4 regions of the Geodermatophilus sp. SYSU D00696 genome follow, and region 3 is predicted to be linked to each of the others. Evidence: riboswitches for the same ligand, from Rfam matches in the RefSeq annotation. Region 3 holds a riboswitch; each other region holds the start of a gene.
The links. Region 3 has a riboswitch for cyclic di-AMP ahead of ACI79O_RS08425 (C40 family peptidase). Riboswitches for the same ligand answer to the same signal wherever they lie in the genome.
Positions count from the first base shown of each region.

Region 1: linked by a shared signal. The riboswitch ahead of ACI79O_RS06040 (transglycosylase family protein) and the one ahead of ACI79O_RS08425 (C40 family peptidase) in region 3 are both predicted to bind cyclic di-AMP.
Region 2: linked by a shared signal. The riboswitch ahead of ACI79O_RS21800 (NlpC/P60 family protein) and the one ahead of ACI79O_RS08425 (C40 family peptidase) in region 3 are both predicted to bind cyclic di-AMP.
Region 4: linked by a shared signal. The riboswitch ahead of ACI79O_RS00035 (hypothetical protein) and the one ahead of ACI79O_RS08425 (C40 family peptidase) in region 3 are both predicted to bind cyclic di-AMP.

Region 1 covers NZ_JBJGYY010000006.1:92,318-96,487, reverse strand. Annotated here, with positions in the region: gene ACI79O_RS06050 (isochorismate synthase) at 1-416, shown strand, start outside; gene ACI79O_RS06045 (nucleotidyltransferase domain-containing protein) at 464-1,345, shown strand; gene ACI79O_RS06040 (transglycosylase family protein) at 1,410-2,522, opposite strand; cyclic di-AMP (ydaO/yuaA leader) riboswitch at 2,527-2,695, opposite strand; gene menD (2-succinyl-5-enolpyruvyl-6-hydroxy-3-cyclohexene-1-carboxylic-acid synthase) at 3,026-4,170, opposite strand, start outside.
Region 2 covers NZ_JBJGYY010000049.1:14,806-18,975, forward strand. Annotated here, with positions in the region: gene ACI79O_RS21790 (NlpC/P60 family protein) at 1-946, shown strand, start outside; gene ACI79O_RS21795 (hypothetical protein) at 1,059-1,373, shown strand; cyclic di-AMP (ydaO/yuaA leader) riboswitch at 1,534-1,712, shown strand; gene ACI79O_RS21800 (NlpC/P60 family protein) at 1,729-2,970, shown strand; gene ACI79O_RS21805 (M48 family metallopeptidase) at 3,162-4,170, shown strand, end outside.
Region 3 covers NZ_JBJGYY010000010.1:19,624-23,793, forward strand. Annotated here, with positions in the region: gene ACI79O_RS08405 (MBL fold metallo-hydrolase) at 1-452, shown strand, start outside; gene ACI79O_RS08410 (hypothetical protein) at 468-767, opposite strand; gene ACI79O_RS08415 (hypothetical protein) at 851-1,048, opposite strand; gene ACI79O_RS08420 (hypothetical protein) at 1,296-1,448, opposite strand; cyclic di-AMP (ydaO/yuaA leader) riboswitch at 1,803-1,954, shown strand; gene ACI79O_RS08425 (C40 family peptidase) at 1,967-2,488, shown strand; gene ACI79O_RS08430 (carbohydrate kinase family protein) at 2,545-3,459, shown strand; gene ACI79O_RS08435 (extracellular catalytic domain type 2 short-chain-length polyhydroxyalkanoate depolymerase) at 3,462-4,170, opposite strand, start outside.
Region 4 covers NZ_JBJGYY010000001.1:5,861-10,030, forward strand. Annotated here, with positions in the region: gene xylA (xylose isomerase) at 1-189, opposite strand, end outside; gene ACI79O_RS00030 (ROK family transcriptional regulator) at 293-1,525, shown strand; gene ACI79O_RS00035 (hypothetical protein) at 1,513-2,481, opposite strand; cyclic di-AMP (ydaO/yuaA leader) riboswitch at 2,735-2,888, opposite strand; gene ACI79O_RS00040 (DNA-directed RNA polymerase subunit alpha C-terminal domain-containing protein) at 3,016-3,612, opposite strand; gene ACI79O_RS00045 (protein kinase domain-containing protein) at 3,638-4,170, opposite strand, start outside.

The DNA of each region.
Region 1 (4,170 bases), on a different contig from region 3:
CGGTGCCGGAGGCCCCGTCGCTGCTGACGCTGGCGAACGTGCGGCACCTGGCCACCGACGTCACCGGCACGCAGCGGCGCTCGGGCGCGCGCGGCCGCGCCGGGCTGCTGGAGCTGGTCGAGGCGGTGCACCCGACCGCCGCGGTGGGCGGCACGCCGCCCGACGTGGCCACCGCGCTGATCGCCGAGCTCGAGGGCATGGACCGCGGCCGCTACGCCGGACCGGTCGGCTGGCTCGACGCCCGCGGCGACGGTGAGTTCGGCCTGGCCCTGCGCTGTGCCCGGCTCGGCGAGGACGACCCGTGCACCGCGCGGCTGTTCGCCGGGTGCGGCATCGTCGCGGGCTCCGACCCCGCGGCCGAGCTCGCCGAGACCCAGTCGAAGTTCGCCGCGTTCCAGGCCGCCCTGGAGAGCTGAGCCGGAAACGGGTCGGCGGCCGGCGTCCGGGCTGGTTGGGTGGCCCGGTGACCGCCGTCCCGACCATCGCCGGCGACCGCTCCCTCCCGTCGCCCTTCGACCACCCGCACGCCTCGGCGCGGGCGCGGGAGATCGCCGAGCAGGGGACGATCCTCCGCGCGCAGGTGGGGTCCGGCGTGCACGGCACGTCGGTGACGGGGCAGGACGACCGCGACGAGATGGGCATCTGCCTCGAGCCGCCCGAGTACGTCACCGGCACCGCGCGCGTGCCCGCCGGGCTCTCGACGCCGGTGACCGTGCCGTTCGAGCAGTACCACCGGCACACCGCGTGGGACCGCCCCGGCGGGCTCGCCAACCGGTCGGGCGCCGGCGACCTCGACGTCGTGGTGTACGCGGCGCGGAAGTGGGCGCGGCTGGCGCTGGGCGGCAACCCCACCGTCCTGCTGCTGCTGTTCGTGCCCGACGAGGAGGTCGTCGTCCGCGACGCCGCGGGCGCGGACCTGGTGGCGCACGCCGACCGGTTCGTCTCCCGCGTGGCCGCCGACCGCTTCCTCGGCTACCTGAGGGGCCAGCGGGCGGCGATGACCGGCGCAGCCGGCGCGCACACGAACCGCCCTGGACTCGTCGCCGCGCACGGGTTCGACGTCAAGTACGCGATGCACGCGCTGCGGCTGGGCATCCAGGGGGTGGAGTTGCTGACGACCGGCCGGATCACCCTGCCGGTGCCCGAGCCCCACCGCACGTACCTGCGGAGCATCCGCCGGGGCGAGGTACCGCTGGCCGAGGTGGTCGCCGCGGTCGACGACGCCGAGGCCCGGCTGCTGGCGCTGCGCGACAGCCCGGCGGTGCCGGCCGCGCCCGACCGCGCCTGGGTGGACGCGTGGCTGCACCGCTCGTACCTCGCCCACTGGACGGCTCGCGGCCGCTGACCGGTCCGACGACGAGGGCCCCGGCCGCTGGGCAGCGGCCGGGGCCCTCGTCGGGGGGTGAGGATCAGCCCACGTAGTTCACGTGCACGTGGTCGTGGTGGTTCGCGGTCACGCTGCCGCGGTCGGCCATCGCCTTCCACGCGCCGTCGGGCGAGGTCAGGATCCGCTGCTCCCAGATGACGTACTCGACGCCGAGCTCGTCCCAGTGGTCGACGTGGTACTGGGCGATGGCGTCACCGAGGGCGTTGTCGGTCATGACCATGTAGTCCAGCGCCAGGCCCGACGGGTGCCCGTTCGGGTCGACCGCGCTCCCGCGCGTACCGCCGAGGGTGATGTCGGCGGCGCCCGGCACGTTGCTCACGACGGCGTTCGCGGCGGCCTGCACGACCGCCTTGACCGGGCCGGCGCTGTTGGTGATCGACGCGATCGCGGAGGCGACCTGCGGGGCGACCTCGGCCAGCGGGGCCACCGCGGGCGCGGGGGCGGACTCGCCGGCGGAGGCGGTCGCGGCGGGGGCCTCCGGGGCCGGAGCGGCCTGGGCCGGGGCCGCGCCGCTGACGGCGAGCACCTGACCGGGGTAGATCCGGTTCGGGTTGCTGCCGATGACGTCGACGTTGCGCTCGTAGAGCTCGCGCCAGCCCTGCTGGTGGGCGGCGGCGATCTTCTTCACGGTGTCGCCCCAGCGGACGGTGTAGTCCTCGGTGGCGGCGTCGTCGGCGTGGTCGTGGGAGTGACCGGCCTCCGCGGCCGGGGCGGGTGCCTCGGCGGCGGGAGCGGGGGCGGCGGGCGCCTCGGCGGCGGCCGCGGTGGTGCCCTCGGTCAGGTACTTGCCGCAGCTCGGCCAGGCGCCGATGCCCTGGCCCTCGAGGACGCGCTCGGCGATCTCGATCTGCTGGGCCGGGGTGGCCAGGTCGGCGCGGGCGGCGAGCTCGGTGCCGCCGAAGCCGGCCCAGGTGGACTGGCTGAACTGCAGGCCACCGTAGTAGCCGTTGCCGGTGTTGATGCTCCAGTTGCCGCTGGACTCGCACTGGGCGACGTCGGTCCAGTCGTGGCTGGTGGAGGCGGAGGCCGGGGAGCTGAGGACGCCGAGACCGACGACGGTGGCGCCGGCGGCGACAGGGGCCCGGGCGATGACCTTCTTGGTGCGGACGTAGCGGGGTGCGCGGTGCTTGGGCATGGTGATGATCTCCCGATCACCGCCGGCGAGGTGAGCTGTCGGGTTCGGGCGATCGGTGCCCGGCCGCGGTCCGCGGCTTCACCCCGAGGCGCGTTCGGGTCCGGCCCCCGTGGGCCGTCGCGCGCCGGAAGTGGGTCCCCCACCCCTGCCCTGGGTGTTGGTGTGGACGACCGGTGGGCAGGGTTTGGCGGACCGGCGCCGCGCTCCGTTCTGCTGAGCGCAGCCAAAAAGCTACCTACGGTCATGGCAACTGTCGCTGTGTCGCCGGTCACACTGCGATTAGGAGGGGACACGTGGGGTAGCGCGTGACGCCGCCGTGACCAACCGACCGCCTGCGGCGCCGGCGGGCCGGGAGTGGGGAACGCGCTGGTCACCGGCGACTCGCCCCCCGGTCCGCGTGGTCCGGCGCGGCCCCGGCGACCGGCCCCCCGGGACCCTGCGGGCACGTCGCTCGTGATGGACGCCACGGGACGGACCGGTCCTCCACCGCCCGTCCCGCCCGGTCAGCCGAGGGCGTGGGCGGCGGCGTCCCGGAGCGCGACGGCGAGGTCGGCCTCGGCGCGCTGGTCGGTGCGGACGACGACGACCCGCGGCCCGCCCGCCGCCAGCGCGGCCGGCAGCTCGCCGGCCGAGGAGACCGCCGTCGCCGTCCAGCCCAGCGCCTGCGCGACCGCTGCCAGGTCGCGCCCGTGCGGCGTCCCGAACACCCGCCGGTAGTCGCGCGCGTACGCCGCCCGGCCGGGCTCGAGCTGGGCGAAGATCCCGCCGCCGTCGTTGTCCGGGACGACGAGCGTGAGGTCCGGACGCGGCTCGCCCTCGCCGGTGAGCAGGCCCTGCAGGTCGTGCAGGAACGTCAGGTCGCCCAGGAGCGCCACCGTCGGGCCGCCGTGCGCCAGCGCCGCCCCGACCGCGGTCGAGACGGTCCCGTCGATGCCGGCCACCCCGCGGTTGGCCAGCACGGCGACGTCGCCGCGCGGCACGGCGAGGCGGTCGACGTCGCGCACCGGCGTCGAGGAGCCGAGCACCAGCAGCGCCCCGGCCGGCAGCGCGGCGACGACGTCGCGGGCCAGGCGGGCGGCGGTGAGGCCCGGCGCCGCGTCGAGCAGCGCGTCGACGGCGGTCCCGACGCGGGCGGCGGCGTCGGACCACGCCCCGGCCCACGCCCCGGCCCGGTTCCCGGCCCGGCCGGGGTCCGACGGCGGCCCGGCGGGCGGGGCGGCCCGCGAGACCAGCGCGCTCGACCGGCCCGCGTCGGGCCAGCGCGGGGTCGCCGCGACCGTCTCGACCCGCACCCGCGGGTCGGCGAGCAGCGCCGACACCGGCCGCGACAGCGTGGGCCGGCCGACCACCACGACCCGCTCGGGCCGGTGCGTGTCCAGCCAGGCGGGGACGCCGAGCAGCAGCGCCCCGCCGCGGACGGCGTCGCCGGTCCACGCGCCGCCGCTGGGCTCGGCGACCACCGGCCAGCCCGAAGCAGCGGCCCCGGCGGCCCAGGCCCGGCCGGCCGCGGGTGGTCCGTCGCCGGCCACCACGAGGGTGCGCGGCCCGTCCCCGACCGGACCGGCCGGGACGGGCGCGGGCGCCCCGGCCGTCCACGGGGCACCGCCGGCGCGACCGGCCCACGGGCCATCGAGCGGGCCGGGCTCCC
Region 2 (4,170 bases), on a different contig from region 3:
GGTCCCGGTCGGGGACGCCGCGGGGGGCGCCCAGCGGGGCGCCGCCCAGTTCCCGCGCGAGCCGACGTCGCTGCTGGTGCTGCCCGCCGAGACGGTGGCCGCCGTCAGCGCGGCGATGGACACGCTGGGGCAGCCCTACGCGCCGGGGACGGCCGGCCCGGACTCCTGGGACTGCGGTTCGCTGGTCTCCACGGTCTACGGCGCCGCGGGCGTCGACCTGCCCGCCGACCAGGCCGGGCTGTACGCCGTCACGGTGCCGGTCGACCCGGCCGACGTGCTGCCCGGCGACCTGGTGTTCCTCGGGACGCCCGAGTCGGGGCTCGGCCACGTCGGCATCGCGCTGGACCGGGAGACGATGCTGGCCGCCGACGGGCGGGCCGGCGCGGTCGTCGTCCGCCGGCTGCCCGCCGACCAGGTGCTGCACGTGGGCCGGCCGGCCCTCGGCACTCGCCCCGAGGTGGCCGCGCCGGGGCCCTCGGGCGGTGCGCTGCGGGTGGAGTGCGGCAACACCGTGTACCCGCCCAGCTTCGACGGGACCCGCGCCTGGGGCGGGTACCCCAACGGCCTCGTCCCGCCCAGCGCGCTGTGCCCCCTCGGCGTGGGCGGGCACGCGCTGCGCTGCGACGCCGCCGCGGCCTACCGGGCGATGAGCGCGGCGTTCGAGGCGGAGTTCGGCCGGCCGGTCTGCATCACCGACTCCTACCGCACCTACGCCGGCCAGGTCCGGCTCTACGGCGAGAAACCGGCCCTGGCCGCGGTCCCGGGGACGAGCAACCACGGCTGGGGGCTGGCGGTCGACCTGTGCGGCGGCATCGAGACCTTCGGCACCCCGCAGTACGCCTGGATGGTGGCCAACGCCGGCCGCTTCGGCTGGCTGCACCCCACCTGGGCGGACCCGGGCAACGGCCGCGAGGAGCCCTGGCACTGGGAGTTCGCGGGCAGCTGAGCCGGGACTGTCGGTGGCCGTCCCTAGCGTGCGGAGCAACCGACAGGGAGACCCGTCCCGACCGCGGCCCGGCACCCGGGGCGGCCCGGGGCACCGGAGGGGGGACACGGCCATGCTCATCGACTGCGACACCTGCACCGTGCGCGGCACCGGCTGCGCCGACTGCGTCGTCACCGTCCTGCTGGGTGCGCCGCCGGCGGAGAGGGGCACCGGGCCCGTGCTGCTGCCGGTGCCGCCGGTCCCGGCCGCGCGGGCGACCGGGCCGGCCGCCGGGGACGCGGTGCCCCCGCCGTCGGGCGTGGTCGTGGAGTTCGACGACGTCGAGCGGCGCGCCGTGCGGGCGCTGGCGGAGGTCGGCCTGGTGCCTCCGTTGCGTCACCGCCCGGCGCGCGGGGAGCGTCCCGGCGGACGGCGCCGCACCGGCTGAGGCGCAGGTCGACGCCCGAACGGGTACACACCGGAGTGGGCGCTACTGCTCACTGTGCGTGTTCTCACAGTCAGCAGGGGTCCCGTTTGTCACAAACTCATCACGTCCGTACTGTGACCGCGTCCGGCCGGGTGGTCGTCACCTGACGCGAGGTGACCTCGGCCGGTCACCGCCGAGTCACCGGACGCCGCCTGCGGGTGCGCGCGAGGTGAGCCGGGGACCCACCGCAGCACTGGGGTGAGTTCTCGCGTGCACCGGCCCGCCGGCGCACGCCTGATAGGGCACGTCTTCCCAGCCCGAACCCGTCAGCTAACTCGGTAGGCGGTTGCTGAGGAAGAACGGAGAGCCGCCGCCCGTGGCGACCCCCCGCCCCTGCCCGGGGCATGCCTGCGCACAGTCCACCTCCTCCGCACCCGCGACCGCCCGCGTCGCCGGCCCGCACCGCCGCTCACCGCGCCGGCTCCTCGGCCGGGTCGCGCTGGTCGGCACCGCCGCCGCCCTGACCGTGGCCCTCGTGCCCGGCACCGCGGTCGCCGACCCCGAGCGGGCCGCCACCCCCGAGCAGGCCGCCGAGCTCGCCGCCGACGCCGGCCGCCGGCTCGAGGCGGTCAGCGAGCAGGTCAACGAGGCCCGCGAGGTCCTCTCCCGCCAGCAGGCCGCCGCCGAGGCCGCCGAGCGGGCCCTCGGCGACGCCCGCTCCCGGCTGCAGGACCTCGACGGGCAGATCCGCCAGGTCGCCCGCAGTGCCTGGACCAGCAGCAACGACACCTTCGCCCAGCTGGACCTGCTGATGACCAGCGACTCGGCCGACGAGTTCGTCAGCTCGCTGGCCACCCTCGACCACATCTCCGGCCACACCACCGACGTGCTCGCGCAGGTCGGCGAGGCCGCCACCGCGGCGGAGGAGGCGCAGCGCGAGGCCGACGCCGCCCGGGCCGATGCGGAGGCCACGCTCGAGGAGCTCGACGCCCAGGAGGAGCGGCTCGAGGCCGACATCGCCGACTACGAGGCCCAGTTCGAGGCGCTGACCGAGGCCGCGCGGCAGCAGGCGCTCGCCGCCGAGGCCGAGGCCGCCGCCGACGCCGCGGCCGAGGCGGCGGCCGCAGCGGCTGCTCCCGCGGCGGCCGCCCCGGCGGCTGCGGCTCCCGCGGCTCCCGCGGCGGCGGCTCCGGCCGCGGCGGCTCCGGCGGCGGCGGCTCCGGCGGCGGCCGCCCCGGCTCCGGCGGCCCCCGCGGGTGGGTATAGCGGCGCCGCGCAGGTGGCGGTGCAGACGGCGCTGGCGCAGGTGGGCGACCCCTACGTGTGGGGCGCCGGCGGGCCGAACGCCTTCGACTGCTCGGGCCTGACCCAGTACGCCTACGCGGCGGCCGGGATCAGCCTGCCGCACTCCAGCCGGATGCAGTCGCAGATGGGCACCGCCGTCTCGCGGTCGGAGCTGCAGCCGGGCGACCTGATCTTCTACTACAGCCCGGTCAGCCACGTCTCCATGTACATCGGCGGCGGCCAGATGGTGCACGCCTCGACCTCCGGCGTGCCGGTCAAGGTGGTGTCCGTCGACTCGATGAGCGGCATCACCGCCATGCGCCGCATCGCCTGACGGAAGGACCCCTCCCCCCGCCGTTCGGACGCTCGCGGCGGGCCCCTGGGGGATGGCCAACCCAGCACGTCGCCAGGGCCGGTGACCCTCACGGGTCACCGGCCCTCGTCGTGGCCGGTGCCGGGTCCGGGGACCGGGGCGGCCGGGCGGGCCGGTCCGCCTAGGATCGGCCGCGTGAGCTGGGCGGGCGGGTGAACCGGACCGCCTCCCGCGCCGCCCTGCTGGTCGCGCTCGTTCTCGGTGCGGCGTTCGTGGTCGTCGTCGCCGTCCGGACGCCCTGGACGGTGCTGCCCACCCCGCCCGGTGGCGCGACGCCGCTCAGCGCCGACGCCGGGCTGCCCGCCGAGGTGGTGCGCCGGGCCGAGGCCTTCGCCGCCGCGGTCCGCCCCGCCTCGCTGGTGGGCCTGCTGCTCGGCCTCACCGTCTCGGCGCTGCTCGGCCTCACGCGCCTGGGCAGCCGGCTGGTCACCGCGGTCGGCCGTCCCGTGGGTGGGCGCTGGCCGCTCACGCTGCTCCTCGGCACGGTCGCGCTGGTGGTCGCCGGCCGGCTGGTCACGCTGCCGCTGTCGGCTTACGGCGAGGTCGTGCGGCACCGCTACGGCCTGTCGACCCGGTCCTGGGGGCTGTGGCTGCGCGACGTCGCGGTCTCCACCGCCATCGACGCCGGCCTGACCGCGCTCACCCTGCTCGCCCTGGTGTGGCTGGCCCGCCGGGCGCCGCGCACCTGGTGGGCGTGGGCGGCAGCCGGCGCGGCGGGGCTCGTGGTGGCCGGCTCGTTCCTCTACCCGGTGGTCATCGAGCCGGCGTTCAACCGCTTCGAGCCGCTGCCGGCCGGACAGCTGCGCACCGACCTGCTCCAGCTCGCCGAGGAGAGCGGCAACCCGGTCGAGGACGTCCTGGTCGCCGACGCCTCGCGCCGGACGACGCGGCTGAACGCCTACGTGTCCGGGTTCGGGTCCACCCGCCGCGTCGTCGTCTACGACACCCTGCTCGCCGACGTCCCCGACGACGAGATCGAGTCGATCGTCGCCCACGAGCTCGGGCACGTCGCCGCCGACGACGTCCTGACCGGCACGCTGCTGGGCGCCCTCGGCGCGGCCGCGGCGGTGGCACTGCTGGGGTGGCTGCTGTCCCGGCCGGCGCTGCTGCGCCGCGCGGGCGCGGACTCCGCGGGTGACCCGCGCGTGGTCCCGCTGGTGC
Region 3 (4,170 bases):
TCGTCTGGCTGCCCGGCGAGCGGGTGGCCTTCGCGGGCGACGTCGCCTTCGCCGGCGGCCAGCCGTTCCTCGCCGAGGGCAGCGTGGCCGGGTACCCGCGGGCGCTGGCCGCACTGCGGGCGCTGGAGCCGGAGGTGCTGGTGCCCGGGCACGGCCCGGTGTGCCGCGGGGACCAGGTCCCCCGGCTGCTCGACGACCTCGCCGGCTACGCGGCCTTCGTCGACGCGACGGCGCGCGAGGGGCACGCGGCGGGGTGGTCGCCGCTGGAGACCGCGCGCCGGCACGCGGGCAACCCCTACGCGGCGTGGCAGGAGTCCGAGCGGCTCGTGGGCAACCTGCACCGGGCGTACGCGGAGCTCGATGGCCGGCCCCACGGCGAGCGGCTGCCGCTGGCCGGCATCTGGCCCGACATGGTCGCTTTCCACGGCGGCCCCATCGGCTGCCGGGCCTGAGGGCGTCCCCGGCGGTCACGCCGGCGCGGGGGCACCGTCCAGGCACCGCCGGGCCGCTGGGCGCATCCCGAGTCCCGCGAGGATCCCCCCGGCCCGGCACCGGCGCTCGCGGGCGCGCTCGCGCAACAGGGCGCCGAGCGCGGCGTTGACCGACCGGTCGGCGCGGCGCTCGAGGAACTCCGCCGTCGCCAGGTGGGTCGCTGCCCGCCGCAGTGCCTCCACGTGCTCGAGCCGCTCCTGCGGTCGACTTCCGGTCGGGGACCCGGCGGTCCCGTCCGCGCCCGCTGCAGCGCTGGTCGTGCTCGTGGTCGTCATCGCGTCCCTCGCCTCCGTCGGTCCCCGCATCTGTGGAGACGCCGGAAGGCGGCGGGGATGACGCGGCGCGGGGAACGAGGCGGTCAGCTGCCGGGGAAGCCCGGGCGGTCGCCGGTGCCCATCCCGCTCTCACCGGCGCGGGGCGACTGGTCGGGCGCGGCGCCCACCTCGGCGTCCTCGTCGTCGTGGACGGGGCGCTCGCCGGGCAGCACGTCGTCGTCCTGCCCGGAGCGGTCGTTCGTGCCGCCGTACGGCCGTCCGGTCATCGAGCCCTCGGTCACTGCGGACCTCCTCCGCCGAGCACCGACCGGCCGGCTGGGCTCACCCCGGTCGGTGCCGGGGTGCCCGGCCGGCCGGCTGCGGAAACCGTCGCCCCGAGACGCGGTGTGCCGGCTGATCCCGTGCTCTGCCGGCTCGATCACGCCCGCAGAGCGCCGGGAGAGCCGGCAATGGGGCGGCAACCAGCGCGAGAAGCACCGCGCCCCCCGTCCCGGAGCGGGACGGGGGGCGCGGTAGGGCGTCGGTCGGTCAGTAGGCCCGGCCGCTCGTGCCGCCCTTCTTGTTCTTGTTCTGGAAGTCGCGGACGAACTGCTTGATCTTCGCCTGGTTCTGCGGCTTCTGGAGCTCCTGCACCACCTTGGCGGCGACGCCCGAAGCCACGAGCTTCCTCAACATCCCCACGGGGTCCTCCTCCTGTCGGCTCCTGTCCCGTTGCCCCGTCAACGCGCGGGGCAACCGTGGGGATCCCGGCCTTTCACCCGTTCCACCGGTGGCGGGCCGCTGACGGGGCGTACGGACGCACCGTTGCGTCCTTTCTCGTCCCGTCCGGCGTGTCGGCGCCCGACCGGGTGCCGCCGCGTGTCCAGGACCTGGGCGTGCCCGGTGGTCGCGCTGGCGTGTCGGGTCCGGGAGGCCAGTCAAATCCGCAGGTCCGCGCCGGGCGTGGCGCCGCGTTCCGTCGGTTGAGGGCCCCCTGACCCCTCCCTACCGTCGTCGCCGGTCCGCCAGGGTCCTTCGTCGCGCCCCGTGCGACACCTGGTGGCCACGCCGAACCGGGTGCCGGAATCAGCCGGCAGCCCGGGCCGGGGACCCACTGCAGCACTGGGGTGGAGCGCGACTCGTCGCGCCGGGCGACTCCTCCGTCCGAACCCGTCAGCTAACCCGGTAGGCGGTCGCGGAGAACAGGAGAACCGTCGTCCATGACGACTGCACGCACGTCCACCGCTCGTCGCTCGTTCCGCGGCATCGCCGTCGCGGCCATCGCCGGAGCCGGCATCGTCCTCTCGCCCCTCCCGGCCTCGGCTGCCGCGGGCGGTGGTGGTGGCACCGCGACCGGGACGGTGGCCGCCGCGCCGGCGCCTGCGCCCACCGGCGCGGCCCAGGTCGCCGTCGACACCGCGCTCGCCCAGGTCGGTGACCGGTACGTCTACGGCGCCACCGGGCCGGACTCCTTCGACTGCTCGGGCCTGACCAGCTTCGCCTACAAGGCGGCCGGCGTCTCGATCCCGCGCACGTCGAAGGCCCAGTCGACCTTCGGCACCGCGGTGGCGAAGGCCGACCTCCAGCCCGGTGACCTGGTGTTCTTCTACAGCCCGGTGTCGCACGTGGGCATGTACATCGGCAACGGCCAGATGGTCCACGCCTCGACCGCCAGCAAGCCGGTGGCCGTCGTCGACCTCGACTCGATGCCGAGCTACGCGGGCGCCCGCCGGGTCGCCTGACGCACGTCGCGGAACGGTGCCCCGGCCGGGCCCTCCGGCCGGGGCACTCTCGTGTCGTGGTGCACGAGGACGGTCCCCGGTGGCCCCGCCGCGCCGGCTCCGGACCGGTGGTGGCGGTGGGCAAGCTCGTCGCCGACCAGCTGCTGGAGCTCACCGCTCCGCTGGTGGTCGGGAGCCAGCAGCGGGTGGCCCGGACGACGACGGCGGGCGGGGCGCCGGCCAACGTGACGGCGAACCTGGCCCGTCGCGGCACCCCGGCGCGGTTCGCGGGCTGGGCCGGGGCCGATCCGCTCGCGGACACGGTGCTCGCCGGACTGGCCGGGCGCGGGGTGGAGACGGCGGTGGTCCGCCGTGGCCGCACTCCCCTGTCGACGGTGCTCGTCCACCCCGACGGCGAGCGCACGCTGCTCACCGACCGCGGCGAGGGCGGGCTCGAGCCGGACGACGTCCGCGCCGCGTGGCTCGCCGGCGCGGCCGCCGTCCACCTCGACGGCTACGACCTGTTGCCTGGCCGTTTCCCGGACGCGCTCCGGGCAGCTGCCTCGCTCGCCCGGGACGCCGGCGTGCCGGTCACCGTCGACGTGGCGGCCGCGACGCGGATCGAGCGCCACGGGGCCGACGCGTACCGGGAGCTGCTCGTGGCGCTGCGGCCGGACGTCCTGTTCTGCAACGCCGTCGAGGCCGCGGTGCTGGGATTGGACGGCGACCGGCCCGCGTGGGCGCCGGCACTGGTCCTCGTGCACGCCGGCGCCCGGCCCACCCGGGTGCTCACCGCGGCGGGTGCGTGGCAGGTGCCGGTGGAGCCCCTGCCGGAGGGACGGCTCCGCGACACCACCGGCTGCGGGGACGCCGTCGCCGCCGGGGTGCTGGCCGGCTGGCGGGCGGGGGCGCCGGTCCTGGACGCGGTCCGCGCCGGCCACGAGGTGGCCGCGGTGGTCGCGGGTGTGGTCGGGGCCCAGCCGCCGCCCTGAGGTCAGCCGCCGAGGGCGCTCACCATGGCCATCACGGTCGCCATCTGCGGGCCGCGCTTGGTCGCGTAGTCGACGTCGCCGGGCCCGAGGTAGCCCCACCAGTCCCAGCAGCCCTTGGGGTTGCCCAGGGTGGCGTCGGGCCGGGCCTGCGGATACAGGACGACGAAGCGGTTGGTGTCGGCGTAGGCGTTGAGGTTGGACAGGTCGACGAAGGTGCGACCGATCTGCTCGGCGGTCTGCTGGCACCCGTGCAGTGCCACGACGACCCGACAGCCGGCGGTCGGCCTGGTGCAGTCGCGCGGGGTGTAGAGGTAGCCGGTCGACCCCATGCCGATGGCGGCCGCGCCGGTGCGGGTGACGTCGCCGATGCCCGGCGAGGCGGGGACCGCGTACGGGTCCTGGGAGAACTCGGTGACGGTGCCGCGCGGCTTGCCGGTGTTCGGTGCCTGCACCGAGCCGAACAGCACGCGCAGCGACTCGGCCTGGGCGTCGTAGGGCGAGCAGTTGTTGACGTACGGCGCTCCGGTGGCCCCGCAGGCCACCGGCCCGAGCGGGCTGATCCAGCCGTGGCCGGCCGCGATCGTGGACTGGTAGGTCAGCGGCACGCCGTAGTGGCGGTAGTAGGTGGCCAGGTCGTCGGCGACCGGGCGCTTCACGGTCGGGTCCTGACTGCCGTGGAAGAGCCAGGTCGGGATGCCGGCGAGGTTGGCC
Region 4 (4,170 bases), on a different contig from region 3:
GCTGCCGAACGGGATCACGTCGTCGTCGTGGAAGGTGACGCCGTAGGCGCCCAGCTCGGCGAGCTTCTCGACGGACTCGACCGGGTCGATCGCCGGACGGGTCGCGTCACCGAAGGGGTCGCGGGCCGGCCAGCCGACCGTCCACAGACCGAAGGTGAACCTGTCCTCACGGGTGGGCTGCAGGGGCATGGGGATCCTTCCGCCGGGCACCGGGGCGCTCGTCCGGGTGACGCGGGCCACCGCTTTTGTGCTGCGGTAGAACATAAACGATCCACCCGGCTAACCTCAACCCGTGTCCGACGGCCGCGTCCTCACCGGTGCCCGGCAGTCGACGCTGCGGGCGACCAACCTGGCGCTGGTCCTGCGCGCGGTGTGCGCCGACCCCGGCGAGCTGTCGCGGGCCGGCGTCGCGGCGGCGCTGGGCACCACGCGCGGCACGGCGTCCCGGCTGGTCGACGACCTGGTCGCCGGCGGCCTGCTCGACGAGGTCGAGCGCGGGCCGGCGTCGCGCCGGGGCCGGCCGGCCACCCCGCTGGCACCGGGGTCGGGGCCGGCGGGGCTGGGCATGCAGGTCGACGCCGGGCTGGTCGCGGTCCGGGTGGTCGACCTGCGCGGGCGGACGGTCGCCGAGCGGCTGCACGAGGAGGACCTGCGCGGCAGCGACCCGGTCGCCACGCTGGACCGGCTCGGCCGGCTGGGCGCCGAGGTGCTCGGGTCGCTGCCCGCCGGTGTGCGGGTGGTGGGCGCCGGGCTCGCGCTGCCCGGCCTGGTCGACGCCGGGCGGGGCCTGCTGCTGCGGGCGCCCAACCTCGGCTGGTCGCGGGTGCGCCCCGCCGACGTGCTGGCCGACCTGCTCCCCGACGGGCTGGTCCCGGTGCTCGGCAACGAGGCCGACCTCGCCGCGCGCTGCGTCGCGCAGAGCGCCCCGGGCCGGCCGGGGCCGCACCGGGACTTCGTCTACCTGTCGGGGCAGATCGGCATCGGCGGGGCCGCGGTGCTCGGCGGCCGGGTGATGACCGGCAGCTCGGGCTGGGCCGGCGAGATCGGCCACGTCTGCGTCGACCCGGCCGGGCCGGACTGCCCGTGCGGGTCGACCGGGTGCCTGGAGCGCTACGCCGGCCGGCTGGCGCTGCTGGCCGCCGCCGGGGTGCCCGCCGACGCCGGCCCCGCGGAGCTGCGGGCCCGCGCCGAGGCCGGCGACCCCGGCGCCCGCCGCGCGCTCGACCGCGCGGCGTGGGCGCTGGGCGTCGCGCTGGCCGGGGTGGTCAACGTGCTCGACATCCCCACGGTGGTGCTCGGCGGTCACCTCGCCGAGCTGACCGACCTGCTGCGCCCGGGGCTGGAGGAGCACCTGGCCCGGCGGGTGCTCTCGGCCCGGTGGCGCCGGCCGTTCGTGGCGGCGGGCGGCGCCGTGCCGGCCGCGGGGGCGACCGGCGCGGCGCTGCGCGCGCTCGACGCGGTGCTCGAGGACCCGGTGCGCTGGCTGGCGCCCGCGGCGCGGGAGGTCGCGGCTCAGCCCACGTAGTTGACGTGCACGTGGTCGTAGTGGTTGGCCGTGACGCCGCCCCGGTCGGCCATGGTCGACCACGAGCCACCCGGCGAGGAGAGCATCCGCTGCTCCCAGATGAGGTAGTCGACGCCGAGCTCGTCCCAGTGCTCGACGTGGTACTGCACGATCGCGTCGCCGAGGGCGGCGTCGGTCAGCACCATGTAGTCCAGCGCCAGGCCGGAGGGGTGCCCGCCCGGGTCGGCCGCGCTCGCGCGGGTGCCGCCGAGGGTGATCGACGCGGCGCCGGGGACGTTGCTGACCACGGCGTCGGCGGCGGCCTGCACCACCGAGCGCACCGGGCCCGAGGTGTTGGTGATCCGGGCGACGCGGGAGGCCGTGGTCCCCGACGACGAGGACGAGGCCGACGACGAGGCGGCCGGGGAGGACGCCGCCTCCGACCCGCCGGACTCCCCCTCGGCCTCCTCCGCCGCCGCCTGCGCCTCCGCGGCCTCCGCGGCGGTCTGGGCCTCCGCGGCCGCGGCCGCCTCGGCGGCGGCCCGCTCGGCGGCGGCCTGCGCCTCCGCGGCGGCCTGCGCCTCGGCGGCGAGCCGCGCGGCCTCGGCCGCCTGCGCGTCGCGCACGGCCTGGTCGGCACCGGCCTGCGCCTGTGCGGCGGCGGTCTCGGCGGCCTCGCGGCTGCCGCGGCTGGCCGCCAGCTCCTCGAGCACCTGCAGGTCCTGCGGCTGCACCTGCGGGACCTCGGTCGCGGTGCCGGTCTGCGCGGGCAGGCCCAGCGCCTGGGCGACGGTCACGGTCTCCGACGTCCCCGCCTGCGCCTCGGCGGCCGGGTCGGGGCCGACCAGCACGTTGGCCACCAGCGCGCCGGCGGCGGCGACGCCGAGCAGCAGCGCGGGGCGGCGGACGGGGGCGCGGCGGGACCGGCGGGCGGCGCCGGCGGCGGGCCGCGGGATCTCGGCGGTGGGGGCGTCCATCGGGGGGAGGTGCTCCAGGGGTACGGGCACGGCGCGGCCGGCGGCGGCGCCGTGGAGGGGTGCGGGGCAGTGGGCGGCACCGGCCGTCGGGGCGACGCGGGCGCACCGGCGGGCACCACCCGAGGAGCTCGGGTGGGCGCGGTGCGGCGTCGGGACGGCCGGGCGCGGTCAGATGCGGGAGCGCACCCGGGTGCGGCGGAGCCGGCGGGGTGGTGCGGTCGTGCTGCAGAAGCGCGCCATCCGGCGGGCTCTCCGTTTCTCCCGTGGGCCGCCTACCGGGTCAGCTGACGGGTTCGGGCGGGAAGCAGCCCTACCCGCGGCCGGACGGTGTCCGGCGGGCGGGATTCACCCCAGTGGTGCGGTGGGTCCCCGGCTCGCCCGGGAGGGCGACTCGGCGGCATCCGTCCGGACTCCCCGGACGGGGACTGACGGCCGGTCGGACGGCGGCCACGGTAACCGTCGTTACCGCACCGTGACAATCCCGCGGCGGCGGAGCGTGACGAGCATCGCGTGTCGCGGCGGCGTGTCGGGCCGTCAGGCGCCGAGCAGCCGCCGCAGCCAGTCGACCTGGGTGCGCACCGACCACAGCGCGAGGCGGCCGGGCACGGTCACCGCGGCGCGGGCCACCCGCACCCCGAGCCGCACCAGGTCGGCGTACTCGGCCGGCCGGGGTGCAGGCGCCGGGCGGGCGGCGCGGCGCGGGGCGGACGCGGGCGGGGCCGCCTCCGCCTCGGGCTGCGGACCGGGCGCCGTCCCCTGCTCCGGCGCGGGGGCCCCGGGCACCAGCAGGTCGAGGCCGCTGCGCCGGCGGGGGTCCCGCAGCGAGGCGAAGGAGGGGATCTCCGGCGCGTCGGGCGCCCCGTCGTCCTCGGCCGGCAGCGACAGCTGCCCGTCGCGCGCCGCCGTCCCCGATCGGGGCAGCGGCGTGGGCGGCTCCGGCACGACGCGGCGGATCGCCGTCACCAGGCCCGCGCCCAGCCCGGGCACGGCGGCGAGCTCACGGCGGCTGAGGGCGGCGAGCGCGGCGACGTCGGTGATGCCGGCGCGGGTCAGCGCGGTGACTGCCCGGGTGGGCAGGCCCAGCGTCTCGATCGTCCCCGCCGGAGCGTCCCCCGGTGACCTGGTCGGCATGGCGGAGGACCCTAACCGCCCGCGGTCAGCCGGCCGCACCCGTGTCGGGAGCCGCGCTGCCCCCGTCGGGTGCCGACGACGTCGCCGACCCCGGGGACGTCGCGCCCGACGACCCCGACGGCGCGGGCTCCGAGGGCTCGCTCGGGGCGGGCTCCGACGGCTCGCTCGGGGCCGCCCCGGTCGGGTCGGTCGGGGCCGGCTCGGTCGGGGCGCTGTCCGAGGGCGCCGGCTCGGTCGGCGCGGGCCCGGTGGGGTCGGTCGGGGCCGGCTCGGTCGGGACGCTGTCCGAGGGCGCGGGCTCGGACGGGGCGGGCTCCGAGGACACCGCGTCCGAGGGGGCCGCGTCGGAGGGGGCCGCGTCGGAGGGCGCGGGCTCGGCCGGCGCGGGCTCGGCCGGCGCGGGCTCGGGGGACGCTGCGTCCGGGGACACGGCGGCGTCCGACGGTCCCGGTTCCGCGGGCGCGGGCTCGGCCGGCGCGGGCGCGGCCGGGCCGGACCCGGACGGCACCGACAGCGCCGCCTCGGGACCCTCACCTCCCGCGGGCGCACCGCCCTCGG